Luteibacter rhizovicinus DSM 16549: one gene and its partner. The protein of the gene in region 2 interacts with the protein of the main gene of each other region in a pairwise test. Links are inferred from orthologs where the notes say so. Each region holds a gene or a part of one and is shown on either strand. Other genes may lie near its edges. The genes, in order: BJI69_RS00660 and BJI69_RS19745.

Region 1 (8,379 bases), 4.2 Mb from region 2 along the record:
GGCATCCCATGATCGATGTGTCCCAGCGTATCCGGAGCGGACTTTCGCAGCTGACCTGAGCGCACTCGCCTTTGCTTCGTCATTCAGTTTATAGAAACGTATCGGGCCTCTGCCACCGAAACTCGCATGGCTTCGCGGCATGAGCCGTAGAACAGTGCGCGAGTCCGCGAAGGCGGAGGGCGCGCATCCCACGGTAAACAGCGGAACAGGACGTTCTCGAGGGATAAAGCCATCTCCTACTCACAAGCGAGGTGAACTCCAATTCCCCGGTGAAACATGATCGCGCAGCATACGGCCAGTGCGGCCGTGCCATGACGAAGCGCCGCGATCTAAACACCGCGAGACAGAATCATGCGTTTGATACCCATGCCCGTGGCACTTGCAATAGCGGCCATGCCGTCTTGCATTTACGCTAGCGACTTGCTGGACGCCTACAACCATGCTCGCTCTAACGATCCAACCGTCTCTCGCTTCAACTCGCTAAAACGCTCAGCGAGCGAAGGAATTGCCCTTGCTCGAGCGCCGCTCCTTCCGAGCATCTCCGCCAAGATAAGCCTGAGCGAGCAAGTCTCCCATGGCTCCGTCATGGCGCAGGGATGGCAAGCTTCAGATGGCAGATCCCGCGAGACGAGCAATCAAAGAACCACGGACGTCACCCGCAAGCGCAGCGCGTCGATCACGGCCAGTCAGAGCATCCTCTCCTTAGCCAAATCCGCCGACTTGAGGGCTGCAAGGTTGAGTTCATACGCTCAGAATGCAGCCTACGAGGCTGCACTTCAGCAACTGGCCGGACGCGTTGCCACAACCTACTTCAGAGTGTTGATGAACGATGATGCCCTGTCGTTTGCAAAAGAGAACGAGCGAGTCGTAGCACAGCAGCTTGAACGGGCCGAGCAACGCTCTTACGTCGGATTGTCGGCCGTCAGTGACATACAGAACGCGAGGGCTCGCCGCAGCACCGCGACAGCATCGGTGATCGACGCAGAAAAAGAGCTTTCCGATTCGCGTGAAGCCCTGACCCAGATCACCGGCCAGCCGACAGAAGCCCTCAAGAAGTTGCGAGCCCAGCTTCCCTTGGATCTCCCCTCACTTAGCGGCCTGGAAAGCTGGGTTTCACAGGCAGCGGAAGAAAGCCCAATCGTCCTCGCATTAAAATACAAGGTTGAATCGGCTGAACAACGCATTTCCTCGGCTCGCGCTCGTCACCTGCCGACCATCGATGCAGCTGTCGGATATAGGAAGACAGGCATCTGGCCGCGGAATGATAACGCAGTGGCCGCTGCTAACGGCCGCGGCGACAATGGTCGCGGCACGATCACCGTTGGCCTTGTGCTAAAAATCCCCATCTTCGGCAGGAATACGGCGCTATCCGGTGTGCGACAAGCAATCCACCAGCGCGACGCCGCGCAGGACGAGCTGGAAAGTACACGTCGCCAGGTCGCGCGCGAGATCCAAAACCGCTATCGATCCGTCATTGGTGGCATAAGCAAAATCGAATCGACTAAGTCTGCGGCTGAATCATCGGACGGCGCGCTCGATGCAACGCAGGCGGGTCTGGAGATCGGCACGCGCACCTTAGCGGACGTGTTAGCAGCGGAGCTGAACCTGTCCGTAGCACTCGGCAATTACTCTCGAGCTCGCCACCAATTCATCCTCGACAAGCTACTCTTAAAACAGGCGGCGGGCACGGTAGAACTAAATGACCTCAAAGCCATTAATTCGCTCCTCCAATAGGACATAGCCACGGGACCGGAACGAGCCGTCCAAACGACGCTCGACATTTTCGCAATCCAGACACATCGTACTTGAATCGAGAGAAAGGACTTGGCGACCACGCACGGAGCAGAAACGGCGCAAATGCATCGTATTTTCACAAACGACATCGATCCATGCGCTCATCTCACCGCAACGCGTAGGCACCCTCTGAGCACTCGTAGGTCCAACAATTAGCGCTCGTCGGCCAGATAGTAAGGCAAGACGAAGGCTCGGATCGTTCCGAGATTCGATGGGAGTCGTGGTGCGCGATGATCGACGTGATCGAGAGGATTCAAACGTATCTGGGCCGGCCTAGCGATCCCCTTCGCGCCGCAACTCGTCGAGGCTCTCCTGCGCAGCGGCACGCACATCCGAATCCGGGTCCGCTGCCAGCGCCACGAGTGCGGCCACGGAACGCTCAGACTCTTCCATAAATTCCAGTAGCCACGCCACGACCCAGCGGACGTCCGGTGACGAATCCTTAGCTGCGTCGAGGATGACTTCCCAGGCCTCGTCTCCGCGGAGGTGCCCGAGGGCAGACACGGCTGCGAGCCGGACCTCGTCGTCCGTGTCGTGCGCCATGCGCGACAGCAAGGGAATGCTCCGCGCATGAAAGGGGTAGTCAGGCGTACCGAACTGACCGAGCGCATACGCGGCCACTTCACGCACATAGGCTTCGGCATGTGATGCAAGCCCCGCAATGCGCTCGAAGTCGGTGCTACTGCCGCCTGATAGATGAAGCAGGAAGCCCGCTGAAGACCGCACGATCCGGTCGTCGTCTGTAAGGAGGTCGATCAATTGCGATGTACTGCAATCGCTCATGCCCTTTCGTACGAAATAGCGCGAAAGCATCCCGGTTTCGTCGTCGGTATCCAGCATCTGATCGCTCCTTAGGCCCTCACGCGCGTCAGCGCCTCACTCCGAGGTGGGGTGCCTTACCTGCCCTTCACCACGCACCACGAAGCGCTCGACCGTCAACGATTCCGCCCCCATCGGGCCATAGGCGTGCAAGCGCGTCGTCGAAATACCGATCTCGGTACCTAGCCCCAACTCACCGCCGTCGCTGAAACGCGACGAGGCGTTGACCATTACCACGGCCGAGCGGATCGCACGGATGAAATGTCCGGCGGCCGCGTCATCACGCGTGGCAATGACTTCGGTATGGTCCGAGCCATAGCGACGGATGTGCGTGATGGCTTCGTCGATGTTGTCGACGACGCGTACCGCGATCACAAGGTCGAGGAATTCGGCGGCGTAGTCGTCTTCCGTGGCTGGCGTCACGTCGGCGACCTGCGCGCGAGTGGCATCGTCGCCACGTACGTCGACCGCGAGTTCACGTAGACGTGCGATGGCTCGCGGCAGGAATTTGGCGGCGATGTCCTCATGAACCAGCAAGGTCTCCAGCGCATTGCACACGCCCGGCCGACTGGTCTTCCCGTCCACCAGCAGCCGTAGCGCGAGATCGAAATCGGCCTCACGATCCACGTAAAGATGGCAGACACCCTTGTAGTGCTTGATGACCGGCACGCGCGCGTGCTCCGCGACGAAGCGGATCAGGCCTTCGCCGCCGCGGGGGATCGCGAGATCCACGATGTCGGTGAGCTGGAGTAGCTCGATCATGGTTTCGCGGCGCGGATCGTCGATCAGGGTCAGCGCGGCCTCGGGAAGGCCGCTCGACTTCAGTGCGCGACGCAGCGCCGTGGCGATCGCGATGTTCGAATGCATCGCATCGGAACCACCACGCAGGATCACCGCATTTCCCGCCATCAGGCACAACGCGGCGGCATCGGCCGTGACGTTCGGCCTCGCCTCGTAAATCATCGCGATCACACCGAGCGGAATGCGCACGCGTTCGACGACGATTCCATTGGGGCGCGTCTCGCGGCGTGTCGTGATGCCGACAGGATCCGGCAGTGTCGCGACCTCGCGGATCGCCGCGACGATGCCAGCGATCCGCGTGGCATCGAGGCACAGGCGATCGAGCATGGCGTCGCTGGTGCCGTTGGCTCGAGCGGCATCCATATCCCTGGCGTTGGCCGCGAGTACGGTGGCTTCTTCAGCGGCAAGGGCGTTCGCCATGGCATGCAGGAGGCGTCGTTTCGCCTCGGTATCCAGGCCCGCAATCGCCGCCGAGGCGTCCCGGCAGGCCAGCGCCTTGTCACGCAGGGAGATGGGCATCGCGACCTCGTTCATGACGTCAGGGCCACGAGATCGTCGCGGTGCACGACGTTCTCGCCGTAACTGTAGCCCAGCGCGATCTCGATATCCCGCGTGTGCCGGCGGGCGATACGGCGAACATCGGCGGCCGAGTACTGGGCGATGCCGCGTGCGAAGGGGGCTTTCTCATCAGCGATATCGACCACGTCGCCGCGGGCAAAGTCACCTTCCGCCGCAACCACCCCGCCCGGAAGTAGCGAGGCACCGCGGGTACGCAGGGCGTCGACGGCCCCGGCATCGACCGTGATCTTGCCGGCCGGTGGTGCGTGGCGTAGCCAGTACTTGCGGGCAGCCATCCGGGTGCGCGGTGCACGCAGGCGGGTGCCGGTCAGGGTGCCCTCCGCCAGCCCCTCGATACAGGCGACATCGCGGCCGTCGAACAGGATCGTCTCGATGCCCGCCGCCGCGGCCTTGCCCGCCGCTTCGAGCTTCGTGCGCATGCCGCCGGTGCCCGCCGCGCTGCCAGCGCCCCCGGCGCTGGCCAGGTGCGCATCGGTGACTTCAGCGACATCGTCGATGGGCTGCGCGAAGGGATCGGTGCGAGGGTTCGCGGAGTACAACCCGGCGACGTCGGAGGCGATGAAGAGAACGTCCGCATCGACGAGTGCCGCCACGATCGCGGCGAGGTTGTCGTTATCGCCGAGCTTGAGCTCATCGACCGCAACGGTGTCGTTTTCGTTGATGACCGGGATCGCACCGAGCGAGAGCAGCTCGCGCAGCGTGGTGCGCGCGTTGAGGTAACGACGGCGGTTGCGCAGGTCGTCGTGAGTAAGCAGTACCTGGGCGACCGGCGCGTCGAAGAACGTCTGCCAGAGGGCGATGAGGCGCGTCTGGCCGAGGGCGGCGAGTGCCTGGCGTCCCGTCAGGCCCGCACCGCGTTCCGGCGTGGCGAGACCCCGTCCGGCTGCCACGGCACCGGACGACACGATGACGATCTCGCGGCCGGCGCTGCGACTGCGGGCGACGAAGGTCGCGAGGGCTTCGGCGTGGCGGCCCGTAAGGCTGCCTTCGGCGGTGGTCAGCAGGCTACTGCCGACCTTGAGGACGGCGCGGTGCCAGCGGGGGAGCGGTTGGGGAGCGAAAGCGGTTGGCATGATCCTTCCTGTCGTTGTGGCGCATCCATTCGCCGCTGAAGCGGCTCCCACAAGAGCATCGCCGATGAATCGGCTCCTACCGAGCAGGGTGCCGTGATGTGGCATTTCCCTGCTCGGTAGGAGCCGCTTCAGCGGCGATCAGCCCGCAAGGGCTGACAATCTTGCACGCAACGTGTCCAGCATAAGGTCGTTCCCCGCACCCGGCGAGGTACGCGCCGCCAGGCTCGATTCCGGCGTGCGTCCGTCGCCCGACGACGACGCCGTCTCGGCCGCGGCCCGGTAGGCGTCGCGGAATGGGACACCTGCCACGGCCGCCTCGATCGCCACGTCCGTCGCGTACATCGCCGGCTCGATCGCGGCGCGCATCTTTTCCGCCTTCCAGCTGAAACGGGCGAGAAGATCCGGCAGCAACTCCAGAGCACCCAGGCCCATCGAAAAGCCATGGAACAGCGAGCCCTTGGAGAACTGCAGGTCGCGCTGGTAGCCAGACGGCAAGGACAGCAACTGCTCGATCTCCGTACGTGCCGCGGCCACGCTGGCGTAGCTGGCCCGCAGCAGTTCGACGACGTCCGGATTGCGCTTGTTCGGCATGATGGACGAGCCCGTCGTGTATTCGCCGGGCAGGCTGACGAAATCGAACTCGGCCGTGGTGAACAGCGAGAGATCCCACGCCAGTCGGCGCGTATCGAGCAGCGCGGTGCCGACGGCATCGAGGGCGGCCATCTCGAACTTGCCGCGAGACAGCTGGGCGTAAATCGGCGAGACCTGCATGCGACCGAAGCCGAGCGCCGCCGTTGTGTGCGCACGGTCCAGTGCCACATTGACGCCGTAGCCGGCCGCCGTACCCAACGGGTTGGCGTCGATCAGCGCCAGCGCCTGGCGCGCACGCAGTGTGTTGTCGATGAAGGCCTCCGCGAACGCGGCAAACCACATGCCTGTCGACGAAACCACCGCGCGCTGGATATGCGTGTAACCGGGCATCGGCACGGAATCGCCGGCGGCGCGCTGCAGGCACACCTCGGCGATCGCGCGGCATAGCGTCTCCAGCGTCGACAGCTTTTCCTTCAGCCACAGGCGCGTGGCGACGAGGATCTGGTCGTTGCGGCTGCGCCCCGTATGCACGCGCCGACCCGCATCGCCAAGACGCTCGGTGAGACGCGCTTCGATGGCGGAGTGCCCATCCTCGAAACGATCGTCGAGGACGAACACACCGGCCGAAAAGTCGCCCGCCAGCACGTCGAGTTCGCGAAGCAGCGCGTCGCGTTCTTCGCCGGAGACCACGCCGATATTGGCCAGGCCTTCGACGTGCGCCTTGCTCGCGGTGATGTCGTGCAGGAAGAACTCGCGGTCGAGGACCACGTCGTTACCGGCCAGGAAGCGCATGATGCGTGCGTCGACCTGCGTATCGGATTTCTGCCAGAGCGGCTGGGTCATCGTAAGGTCCTTTCGCTCAGAGCGGAATGGCGGTGAGCTCGTCGAAGCCGAGCGCACGGTTGACGTTCTGCATCGCCTGGGTGGCGGCGCCCTTGAGCAGGTTATCCAGTGTCGCGACAACGACCACACGACGGCCATCGGCCGACATCGTGAAGCCACCGATGTCCAGGTGGTGCCGATTCGCTACCTGGCTGACCCACGGCGCTTCATCGACCACATGGATGAGTTTGTCCTTGTCGAAACGTGCCTCGAAGCGCAACACGATCTCCTCGCGCTTGGCCGGCTTGGCGAGATACAGGTTGGTCGTCACGGTCAGCCCGCGAAAATGCGGGGCGACGTGCGGCATGAATTCCACCGGCAACCCGAGGTGGCGGCTCGCTTCCTTCTCGTGCATATGCCCGGTAAGCGCATACGGCATGAGGTTGTCGCGCAGCTTTTCCGGATCGTTGCGGTCCGACGGCGTGGTACCGGCGCCGGAGTAACCGGAAACACCGAACGAGACGGGCGGTGCCGCCAACAGATCCTTGATCGGTGCGATCGACACCTGGATGGCCGTGGCGTAGCAACCCGGATTGCTGATGCGCTTTTCGCCGCGCCAACGATCGCGGTACAGCTCCGGCAGACCGTAGTACCAGCGCTCGTCGAAGCGATAGTCGGCGGACAGGTCGATGATGACGGTGGAACCGCCGGCCTTGTCGATGGCCTCGACGTACGGTGCCGCCTTGCCGTTCGGCAACGCGAGGATGACGACGTCCGCCGCCTGCGCCGCGACGCCTTCCGGGTCGAGATTGCTGTATGCCAGCTCACCCGTGTAAGCATCGCTGTGATCGGCCAGGCGCTGGCCGTTCAGTTCACGCGAGGAAACGAAGGCGAGCGCGAGGTGCGGATGGTTCGCGATGAGCTTGATCAGTTCGGCGCCCGTATGGCCGCGCGCGCCGACGATCCCGATGGTCTTGGTTGCCATGACCGGTCAGTCCTGCAAGGTGGGGATGCGCGTGGCGCAATGCGCCACGCAGCGTTCGATATCCGCGAAGTTGTCCAGGCCGTACCAGAACACCTTCCAGCGCGACTGCTTGAAGCAACCGTCCGATTCCGCGTAATAGAAATGATTGATCACGTTGCCGTGGCGCGAGCGCCAGAACAGCTTCGGGTTCTCGTCGCGCATCACCTGCCAGACCGCGCGCCCGAGGCCTTCGCCCTGTGCTTCATCCAGGACGGCGAACTTGTCGAGATACGCGAAGCCTTCGTCCTGCGTGAGTACCATCGCGGCGCGATAGTTCTCGGAAACGTAGAGACGATAGAGATTCGTGCGGTCGAAGTAATCGGGTACCACGGCACGGCCAAAACTCGACTCGATCAGCTCGCGAAGGCGTTCCTTGTCGACTCCTTCCCACGATTCATAGCGCAGCACGCGTTCGCCGCGACGCACCAGGGTGCCCGAGCCCTTATGCGTGAAGAGCTCTTTCGCCAGCTCGGCGGGGCGCGTGATCGACACCGACGAGGTCAGCGGCAGATCGTCGAGAAGATCCTTGATCTGCTCGATCTTCAGGCGCATGCCCGAGTGCAGCCAGGGCTGCTTGAGCAGCTGGTCGTACTCGGTCGACAGGTTGATCGAATCGATGACGTTACCGTCGCCGTCGAGCAGGCCACCCGTACCGGTGAGGAAGACGATCTTGTACGGCTGCAGAACGCGCACCAGCTCGTTCGCGGCGAAGTCGGCGTTGATGTTGAGGATCTGCCCCGAATCCGTCTCGCCCAGGCTGGCGATGACGGGAATGGACCCCGCACGCAGGCTGGCCTCGATCGGTGCGAGGTTGATTTCGCGCACCTTGCCGACAAGACCGAGCGTTTCATGGTCGAGGAAGTCGGCCGCGAACAC
Region 2 (8,530 bases):
TCGCCATGGGCTCTGAAAACATCACTTGCAGCGTCTGGTACGCAGCGAACGAGGATGACTTCGATCGATACCTTCCTGACGTGGAGCGGGTGAAGAGCCAGGTGACCTGTCCCTGACCTGTTCATGGCTGCTGCCCACCTGCGCTAATCTGCCGGCCACACATCCATGGATTCAAGGACGGCGGCATGCGTGTTTTCCTCCAGTGCATCCCCCTGCTGGCGGTGGCGGCCACGCCCGTGGCCCTCGCGCAGTCGAAGCCAGGCGCCGGGCTCGTCGCCTCGGCCGGCCCGACGACGGTCGTCGCCAAGCTCTATGGTGCGGACACCCAACGGATGGCGGATAAAGGGCCTAAAGGCACGACATGAATGAGGCCACTGGGATGTTGAGAGAAGCCCTCATCGGCCAGAAGCTCGCCGCTGTGACCTTCGTCCTCGACTATTTTCAGTTCCAGTTTGATGGGAGTGTATTGACCGTTTACACGGCGCCGAAGGCACACCTCTTCCAGGAAGAGATTTCCAACTACAGAGACGAACTCTGCGCGCTGATCGCGAAGATCGTTACCTCAGTTGAGGAAATCCCAGACACTGCTATCCACATCGACTTTGGCGACTACGGGCGACTGACTGTTCCACTGGACGAAGACTCGAAGCGTCAGGTCGAGGCAGCGATGTTTACGCCTTTCGGAAAGGCCCCATGGGTTTGGTGATTTGGAGCAACGTGATCAACCAGGAATTTCACGTCGCGCTGACACTCCGACCAGCTACATCGACGTATCCCCCTGTCCACGTCATCCGGCACCCAAGGAGCATGACGATGAAGCTTCGTCCCACCCTTCTTGCCCTCGCTGCGACGGTCATGGTCCTTCCCGCGATGGCGAAGGACGTGACCCTGCTCAATGTGTCGTACGACCCGACCCGTGAGCTCTACAAGGCCCTGAACACGGCCTTCGCCGCCGACTGGAAGGCCAAACACGGCGACACCGTGACTATCCAGATGTCCCACGGCGGCTCCGGCAAACAGGCACGCTCCGTCGTCGACGGCTTACCGGCCGATGTCGTGACCCTCGCCCTGGCCTATGACATCGATGCCATCGCCGACCGTGGCCTGCTGGCCAAGGACTGGCAAACCCGCCTGCCAGACAACGCCTCGCCTTATACGTCGGCCATCGTGTTCCTGGTCCGCAAGGGCAATCCGAAGGCCATCCGCGACTGGGGCGATCTGGTCAAGACCGGGGTGCAGGTCATCACCCCCAACCCCAAGACATCCGGCGGCGCCCGCTGGAACTTCCTTGCCGCCTGGGGCTACGCGCTCAAGCTGCCGGGTGGCAACGACGACAAGGCCAAGGCCTTCGTCAAGACGCTCTACGAGCATGTGCCGGTGCTCGACACCGGTGCCCGCGGTGCGACGACGACCTTCACCCAGCGCGGCATCGGCGACGTGCTGATTGCCTGGGAGAACGAAGCACTCCTGGCGAAACAGGAAGCCGGCGGTGACCAGTTCGACATCGTCACCCCTTCCATCACCATCCTCGCCGAGCCACCGGTCGCGGTCGTCGACAAGAACGCGGCGGCGCACGGTACACGCGAGGTCGCGGACGCGTACCTCACCTTCCTCTACTCGCCCCAGGCCCAGGACATCGAGGCGCGCAACTTCTACCGCCCCCGTTCACCCGAGGTCGCCGCGAAATACGCTGCACAGTTTCCAAAGGTAAAGACATTCACCCTGGCCGAGGTCTTCGGTGACTGGCGGAAAGCGCAGTCCAGGTTCTTCGCCGATGGCGCCCTCTTCGACCAGATCGGCCCGGGCAACTGACCATGCGCCGACGGGTCTTGCCCGGCTTCGGATTGAGCCTCGGTTTTACCGTCACTTATCTTGGCCTCATCGTGCTCTTGCCGCTGTCGGCACTGGCATGGAAGGCCTCCGAGATCGGGCTCGCCGGCATCCCGCGGTTGCTGTCGTCGCCCCGTACGCTGGCGGCGTTCAAGCTCAGCTTCGGTGGCGCCCTGGTGGCCGCGTCGATCAACGTCGTCGTCGGCCTGATGGTGACCTGGGCACTCGTCCGCTATCGCTTTCCCGGCCGCCGGATACTGGATGCCCTGATCGACCTGCCATTCGCTCTGCCGACGGCCGTCGCCGGCATCGCGCTGACGGCCGTCTATGCGCCTAACGGCTGGCTAGGCCGCTGGCTGGTCCCGCTGGGTATCCAGGTCGCTTATGCCCCACTGGGCGTGCTTGTCGCCATGGTGTTCGTCGGCTTTCCCTTCGTCGTGCGGACGCTGCAGCCCGTGCTGCAGTCGCTGGAGCGCGACGTCGAAGATGCCGCGGAGAGCCTGGGTGCGTCGCGGCTGCAGACCTTCGTCAAAGTCGTCCTGCCGACGCTCCTGCCGACCCTGCTGACCGGTTTTGCCCTCGCTCTGGCCCGCGCCGTAGGTGAATACGGCTCGGTGATCTTCATCGCCGGCAACATCCCGCTGCGCTCGGAAATTGCGCCGCTCCTCATCGTCCAGCGACTCGAGGAATTCGACTACGCCACCGCCGCGGCGCTGGGTGTGGTCATGCTGGCCTTCTCGCTGGTTCTCCTCATCCTGATTTCGATGCTCCAACGCTGGACGCGGCGCTGGGCGGAGCAGCACGCATGAAGGCGCGCCGATCCGGACGACCCGTGAGTGCCACGAGGCGCATCGGCCAGGTGCTGATCGTCGTGGCTTCATGCGCATTTCTTTGCCTTTTCCTCCTGGTGCCGCTGGCTTCCGTGTTCGTCGAAGCCCTTCGTCAGGGTGCCCAGGCTCTCGTGGCGAGCCTGGACCAGCCCGAAGCCATGGCGGCGATCCGGCTGACCTTGCTGGTGGCCGCCATCACGGTGCCGCTCAACGTGGTCTTCGGCGTGGCGGCTGCCTGGGCCATGACCCGTTTCACGTTCCGGGGGAAGGCGCTGCTTGGCGCACTGATCGACCTGCCTCTCTCCGTTTCACCCGTCGTCTCGGGCCTGCTGTATGTGCTGATGTTCGGCGCACAGGGCTGGTTCGGGCCATGGCTGTCGGCCCACGGCATCAAGGTGATCTTCGCCGTGCCCGGCCTGGTGCTCGCGACTATCTTCATCACGCTGCCGTTTGTCGCGCGGGAGCTCATTCCGCTCATGCAGGCCCAGGGCAGCGAAGAAGAAGAGGTCGCCCGCGTGCTCGGTGCGAGCGGGTTGCAAACGTTCTTCCGCGTGACGCTGCCCAATATCCGCTGGGCGCTGCTCTATGGCGTCCTGTTGTGCAACGCGCGCGCCATGGGCGAGTTCGGCGCAGTGTCGGTCGTTTCGGGACACATTCGCGGGTTGACCACCACCATGCCGCTGGAGGTGGAGATGCGCTACAACGAGTACAACTACGTCGGAGCCTTCGCCATCGCGTCGCTGCTCGCCCTCCTGGCGCTGTTGACCCTTGCAGTGAAATCCGCCCTCGAATGGCGCTATCAAGCCGCCGAGAACCACCGATGACACTCGCTCTCAAACGGCTGAGCCGACACTTTCCCGATATCGCCGCGCTCGACGACGTGAGCCTCGATATCGCACCGGGGGAGTTCATTGCCCTGGTTGGCCCGTCGGGCTCCGGGAAGACGACCCTGCTGCGCATTCTCGCGGGGCTGGACTATCCCGATGAGGGAAGCGTCACGCTCAATGGCGATGACTTCCTGGCGGCGACGGCAAGGGAACGCAACGTCGGCCTGGTCTTCCAGCACTACGCCCTGTTCCGTCACCTGACCGTGCGCGAGAACGTCGCCTTCGGCCTGCGTGTACGTCCCCGTCGACGTCGCCCTTCCCGTGACCAGATTCGCGCACGCGTCGACGAATTGCTCAAGCGCGTGCAGCTGGTGGAACTGGGTGGCCGCTATCCGAGCCAGCTATCCGGAGGCCAGCGCCAGCGTGTCGCCCTCGCGCGCGCCCTCGCGGTCGAGCCGGACGTGTTGCTGCTGGACGAGCCTTTCGGCGCGCTCGATGCACAGGTGCGCACGGCCCTGCGCCGCTGGCTGCGCGAGCTGCACGAAGAACTGGAGCTGACCACCGTCTTCGTCACCCATGACCAGGAAGAAGCGCTCGAGCTCGCCGATCGCATCGTCGTGATGAACAAGGGCCGCATCGAGCAGGTGGGTCGGCCGCATGACGTCTACCAGGATCCCGCCACACCCTTCGTCTGCGAGTTCATCGGCCGCACGAACCGCATTCCGCTGCAACGCCGGGGCACGACGTGGGGTGCCGGAGGATGGTCCCTGCCGGCCGGCGCATCGGGTGGGCGATTCCAGTCAGCCGTGGCGTATATCCGGCCAGAACACCTGTCGCTCTCGGTGCCCGACGATGAGCCCGCGTGGAACGCGCGGTTGCGGCATGTCTACCTTGCAGGAAGCATCGCGCATCTGGACATCCATATCGCCGAGATCAACCAGACGTTGGAGGTGGACGTGGCGAGCGAGGACCTGGCCCGGCTGTCCCTCGTCCCGGGTACGGCCTTGCGCGTCGCGCCGACGAGACTCGTCGCCTTTGCGCTGGATGAGACGCCTGCCGCGCAGCCTCTGGTCAGCGAACGCTGGGTGATGCAACGTTGAGCGAAGGCACCTCGGCGAAGATCTCCGCGATGAAATCCATGAAGACGGTCGCGCGCCTTGGCAGCAAGCGACTGACGAGATAAAGCATCTGAATCGGAACGGGCGGTGCTTCGTAGTCAGACAGTAGTCGCTTCAGCCGTCCGCTTTCCAGACCCGCGGCAAACAGCCAGGCTGGTCCGTACCCTATCCCCACGCCGGCAACGACAGCGTCGCGACCCGCTTCGGGCGAACTGACACGAAGACGCCCACTCACGGACACATCCGCGTTCTTGAATCGCCAGGTGTGTCCGGACGCCAGCAAGGTATAAACAACGCATTCGTGTTGACGCAGGTCATCGGGTCTTTCCGGTGAGCCGTGACGTGAAACATAGTCTTCGCTCGCCACGCACACGCGCTCGAAATGAGCCACGCGCCTGGACCGAAGTGAACTGTCGTCCAGATGCCCGATGCGGATAGCGAGTTCCGCGCCCTCGTCGACCAGACCCGCATAGCGATCGCTGAACTGCAGATCCAGCGACACTGCGGGATATCGGTCGAGGAATTCGGGAATCCGGGGCACAACGAAGGCGTGAGCCAACGCTGTCGGGCAGGCAACCCGCAACAGCCCTGTCGCCTCGGCGTGTTTCCGCAACGAGGATTCCGACTCGATGACCGAGTCCAGGATGCGACGCGCCTCCTCGTAATACCGCTCGCCCTCAGGCGTCATGGTCAGCTTGCGGGTGGATCGATGCAGGAGTCGCGTCTGCAGGTGGTCCTCGAGCGCCGCGATGTTTCGGCTGACATTGGGTTGTCCGATACCCAGGTCGCGTCCGGCTGCCGAGAAGCTGCCGGTTTCAACCGCGCGCGCAAAACAGGTCATGAGCAGAAAGCGATCCACGGGACGGCTCACCTATGCAATTTGAACATGGATTATATCCCCACAACCCGTCTTATCGCCTCCGGAGCATGAGTCCATGATCCCCTCACAGCGAGCTGCCATCCCGGACAGCCCGACGTGATTTGGAGAATGAAATGTCCCGTTTGCAAGGTAAGCGTGCCCTCATCACCGGCGGCACCAGCGGCATTGGCCTGGAGACCGCCAGACAAATGCTCGCCGAAGGCGCGCGCCTCATCGTCACCGGTGTGAATCCGGACACGCTGGCAGAGGCACGGAGCAGCCTGGGCAAGGACGTCCTCGTCATAAGGGCCGATGCCGCCAGCGTGCCGGCCCAGCAGCAACTGGCGCGGGCGGTGCTCGAACACTTCGGCCAGCTCGACATCGCCTTCCTCAATGCCGGCGTGTCGGTCTGGCAGCCCATGGAGGACTGGACCGAAGCGATGTTCGATCGCTCCTTCGCCACGAACGTGAAAGGGCCTTATTTCCTTATCCAGGCATTGCTGACGACCTTCGCGAATCCGGCATCGGTCGTGCTCAACACCTCAATCAACGCCCACGTTGGGGCCGTCCGATCGTCCGTCTACGCGGCGACCAAAGCCGCATTCCTCAGCATGTCGAGAACGCTTTCGAGCGAGCTTCTCGACCGCGGCATCAGGGTCAACGCGGTCAGCCCCGGCCCCGTGCAAACGCCGCTGTACGACAAGCTGGGCATTCCCGACGCCTACCGCGAGCAGGTGAACCAGGACATCATCGCGTCCATTCCTGCCGGTCGCTTCGGTACCGCCGAGGAAGTCGCCAAGGCGGTCGTCTATCTTGCCTCCGACGAATCCCGCTGGACGGTTGGCTCCGAGCTGATCGTCGATGGGGGACGTACGTTGAACGGCTGAGGCGGCTCAATTACGCCTCCCTCAACCGCCGTATCAAGGTCAGCGCATTGGGCACGGCCTCGCCGCGCGCGGTGTTGTCGAAGATGCACCATGCGGCCTTTCCTTCCGATCGCGCCAGGCGCATCCGCGATGCGACGCCTTCGATGAAGGCGTCGTCGTAAGCCGAGTAATACACCTGCGGCGCGCCGTGCAAGCGCAGATACAGCAGCGACTGATCGTCGGGACGCTCGACACCAGCCACCGGGGACGGATCCGCCCAAACATACGAGACGTCCGCTTCGCCGAGGACAGCCGCCCCCTTAGGTGTGACCCACGTGGCATGCCGCGGTTCGCACACCACAGGCAATGGCGTGTGCTTTCGCAGAAGAGCGAAAAAGGCCCTGGCTGTTCGCACATCGAGTGCCAGGGTCGGCGGGAGTTGAATCAGGATGCAGCCCAGCTTGGGACCCAATGCGGCCACCTCGCTGAGGAAGGCCAGCAACAGGGTTTCGCACTGCCGAAGGCGAAGCTCATGCGTGATCGAACGAGGCATCTTTACGCTGAAACGAAAACCCTCGGGCACGCTCGCCGCCCAACGGGCATAGGTCTTTTCCTGATGTGACCGGTAAAACGACGAATTGATCTCCGCGCACGGAAACACCCTCGCATACCGTTCAAGGTGAGTGCCTTCGCCCGGAAAGGACGGCGCATCCTTCGACGCAAGCGACCAGCCCGCGCAGCCGACCCACATGGCGTTCGTTGGGAGCTGGGGTGGAGGGTTGGTCATGGATCGCATTCTCGGCATCCCGTATCGCGATCGCGTGAACAAGGCGTTCCTTCGGTATCCTTCCGCAGGTGAGTCACCACCATCGGCGACGTCGAGGAATAAGGTTTGGACAAGTACCAGTCGATGCTGACCTTCGTTCGGGTCGTCGAAACCGGCTCGTTTTCGGCCGCCGCACGTGTTCTGGGCGTCGGCCAGCCCGCCGTGTCAAAGGCCGTGGCGCAACTGGAAAAGGCGCTGAACGTCCGACTGATCGTCCGCTCCACGCACGGACTGCGGCCGACCGAGGCGGGCCAGCGTTACTACGCACGTGCACGCGTCGCCGTCGAGGAAGCCGACGAAGCCGAGATCGCGGCGCGCGATGAAGGCGAGAGTCTGTCCGGACGACTGCGCCTATCGGCGGCGACGACCTTCGCACGCCTGCACATCGTCCCTCACCTGCCACGGTTCATGGCGGCGCATCCGGACCTCGATGTCGATGTGATCCTGGACGACCGCTTCATCGACCTCATGCAGGAAGGCATCGACCTCTCGCTGCGCATGGGTACGCTCGCCGACTCGTCCCTGGTCGCGCAGAAACTTGCGACGGGACGTCGATCCGTCGTGGCGACTCCCGCGTACCTGGAGCGCGCGGGCGTACCGACCCGGCCCGAAGAACTCACGCAACACGAAGCCGTCGTCTACAGCCAGCTGCCGGATGCATGGGTTTTCAAAAATGCGGACGAGGAAGTCCCCGTGGTGGTTCGCGGGCGCGCCCGGTTCAGTGCCGCGGAAGGCTTGCGCGCGGCGGTGCTCGCGGACATGGGGCTGGCGGTGACGTCGGACTGGATGTTCGCCGACAAACTGATCGACGGCTCGGTGCGGCGCGTCCTGGCGGACTGGAGTCTGCCACCGATCGACCTGTGGGCTGTCTTCCCGTCAGGCCGCATGGCCAGCGCAAAGGCCCGGGCCTTCGCGAGCTTCGTGCAAGGTGTCATGGCCGCTGCGCCCGGCGTGTCCTGATCGGCCGGATGCGTTAATGGCGGGTGGCGCCATCGCGGCCCCACCCGCTGGCGATCAGGCGTTCCAGCCGCCGTCGACGGTCAGGCTTTCGCCGTTCGTGTAGGCGGCCTCGGGGCTGGCGATATAGGCCACTGCTGCAGCGATTTCATCGACCCGTGCGAACCGGCCGACACTGGCGAGTCGCGTCATGGTGGCATGCGCTTCGCTACCCGGCGGCGGGGCAAGCTCGGTATCGGTCGGGCCAGGCTGCACCGCGTTGACGGTGATGCCGTACTGCCCGAGCTCGCGGGACAGTCCCTTCGTCAGGCCACGCACGGCGAACTTGGTCGCGATGTAGAGCGTCACCCCCGGCAGCGGAGCCGCTTCGCCGAAGGCGGAGCCGATATTGATGATGCGGCCCCAGCCCGCGGGAAT

Evidence for each region.
Region 1: the proteins of BJI69_RS19745 (region 2) and BJI69_RS00660 interact in binary tests that used the Escherichia coli proteins (3 or more experiments, as listed by UniProt). The link is inferred for Luteibacter rhizovicinus DSM 16549 from one-to-one orthologs.

What each region holds. Positions count from the first base shown.
Region 1 is NZ_CP017480.1:124,894-133,272, forward strand. Bases 1,803-4,650 are described here. They hold BJI69_RS00660 (glutamate-5-semialdehyde dehydrogenase), read right to left. Parts: upstream 3,934-4,650; coding sequence 2,671-3,933; downstream 1,803-2,670. Other genes in these bases: BJI69_RS00655 (HEAT repeat domain-containing protein), read right to left, coding at 2,068-2,634; proB (glutamate 5-kinase), read right to left, coding at 3,945-4,650. Outside these bases: BJI69_RS00645 (hypothetical protein), read left to right, coding at 1-94; BJI69_RS00650 (TolC family outer membrane protein), read left to right, coding at 421-1,734; more of proB, read right to left, coding at 4,651-5,066; BJI69_RS00670 (argininosuccinate lyase), read right to left, coding at 5,205-6,500; argC (N-acetyl-gamma-glutamyl-phosphate reductase), read right to left, coding at 6,517-7,464; BJI69_RS00680 (acetylglutamate kinase), read right to left, coding at 7,471-8,379. UniProt on the Escherichia coli protein: Catalyzes the NADPH-dependent reduction of L-glutamate 5-phosphate into L-glutamate 5-semialdehyde and phosphate. The product spontaneously undergoes cyclization to form 1-pyrroline-5-carboxylate.
Region 2 is NZ_CP017480.1:4,322,726-4,331,255, forward strand. Bases 2,535-5,533 are described here. They hold BJI69_RS19745 (sulfate/molybdate ABC transporter ATP-binding protein), read left to right. Parts: upstream 2,535-3,480; coding sequence 3,481-4,587; downstream 4,588-5,533. Other genes in these bases: cysT (sulfate ABC transporter permease subunit CysT), read left to right, coding at 2,535-2,639; cysW (sulfate ABC transporter permease subunit CysW), read left to right, coding at 2,636-3,484; BJI69_RS19750 (LysR family transcriptional regulator), read right to left, coding at 4,559-5,464. In the rest of the region: BJI69_RS19715 (hypothetical protein), read left to right, coding at 1-116; BJI69_RS19720 (hypothetical protein), read left to right, coding at 186-365; BJI69_RS19725 (hypothetical protein), read left to right, coding at 362-706; BJI69_RS19730 (sulfate ABC transporter substrate-binding protein), read left to right, coding at 814-1,812; more of cysT, read left to right, coding at 1,815-2,534; BJI69_RS19755 (SDR family oxidoreductase), read left to right, coding at 5,599-6,351; BJI69_RS19760 (DUF72 domain-containing protein), read right to left, coding at 6,362-7,126; BJI69_RS19765 (LysR family transcriptional regulator), read left to right, coding at 7,223-8,116; BJI69_RS19770 (SDR family NAD(P)-dependent oxidoreductase), read right to left, coding at 8,171-8,530. UniProt on the Escherichia coli protein: Part of the ABC transporter complex CysAWTP involved in sulfate/thiosulfate import. Responsible for energy coupling to the transport system.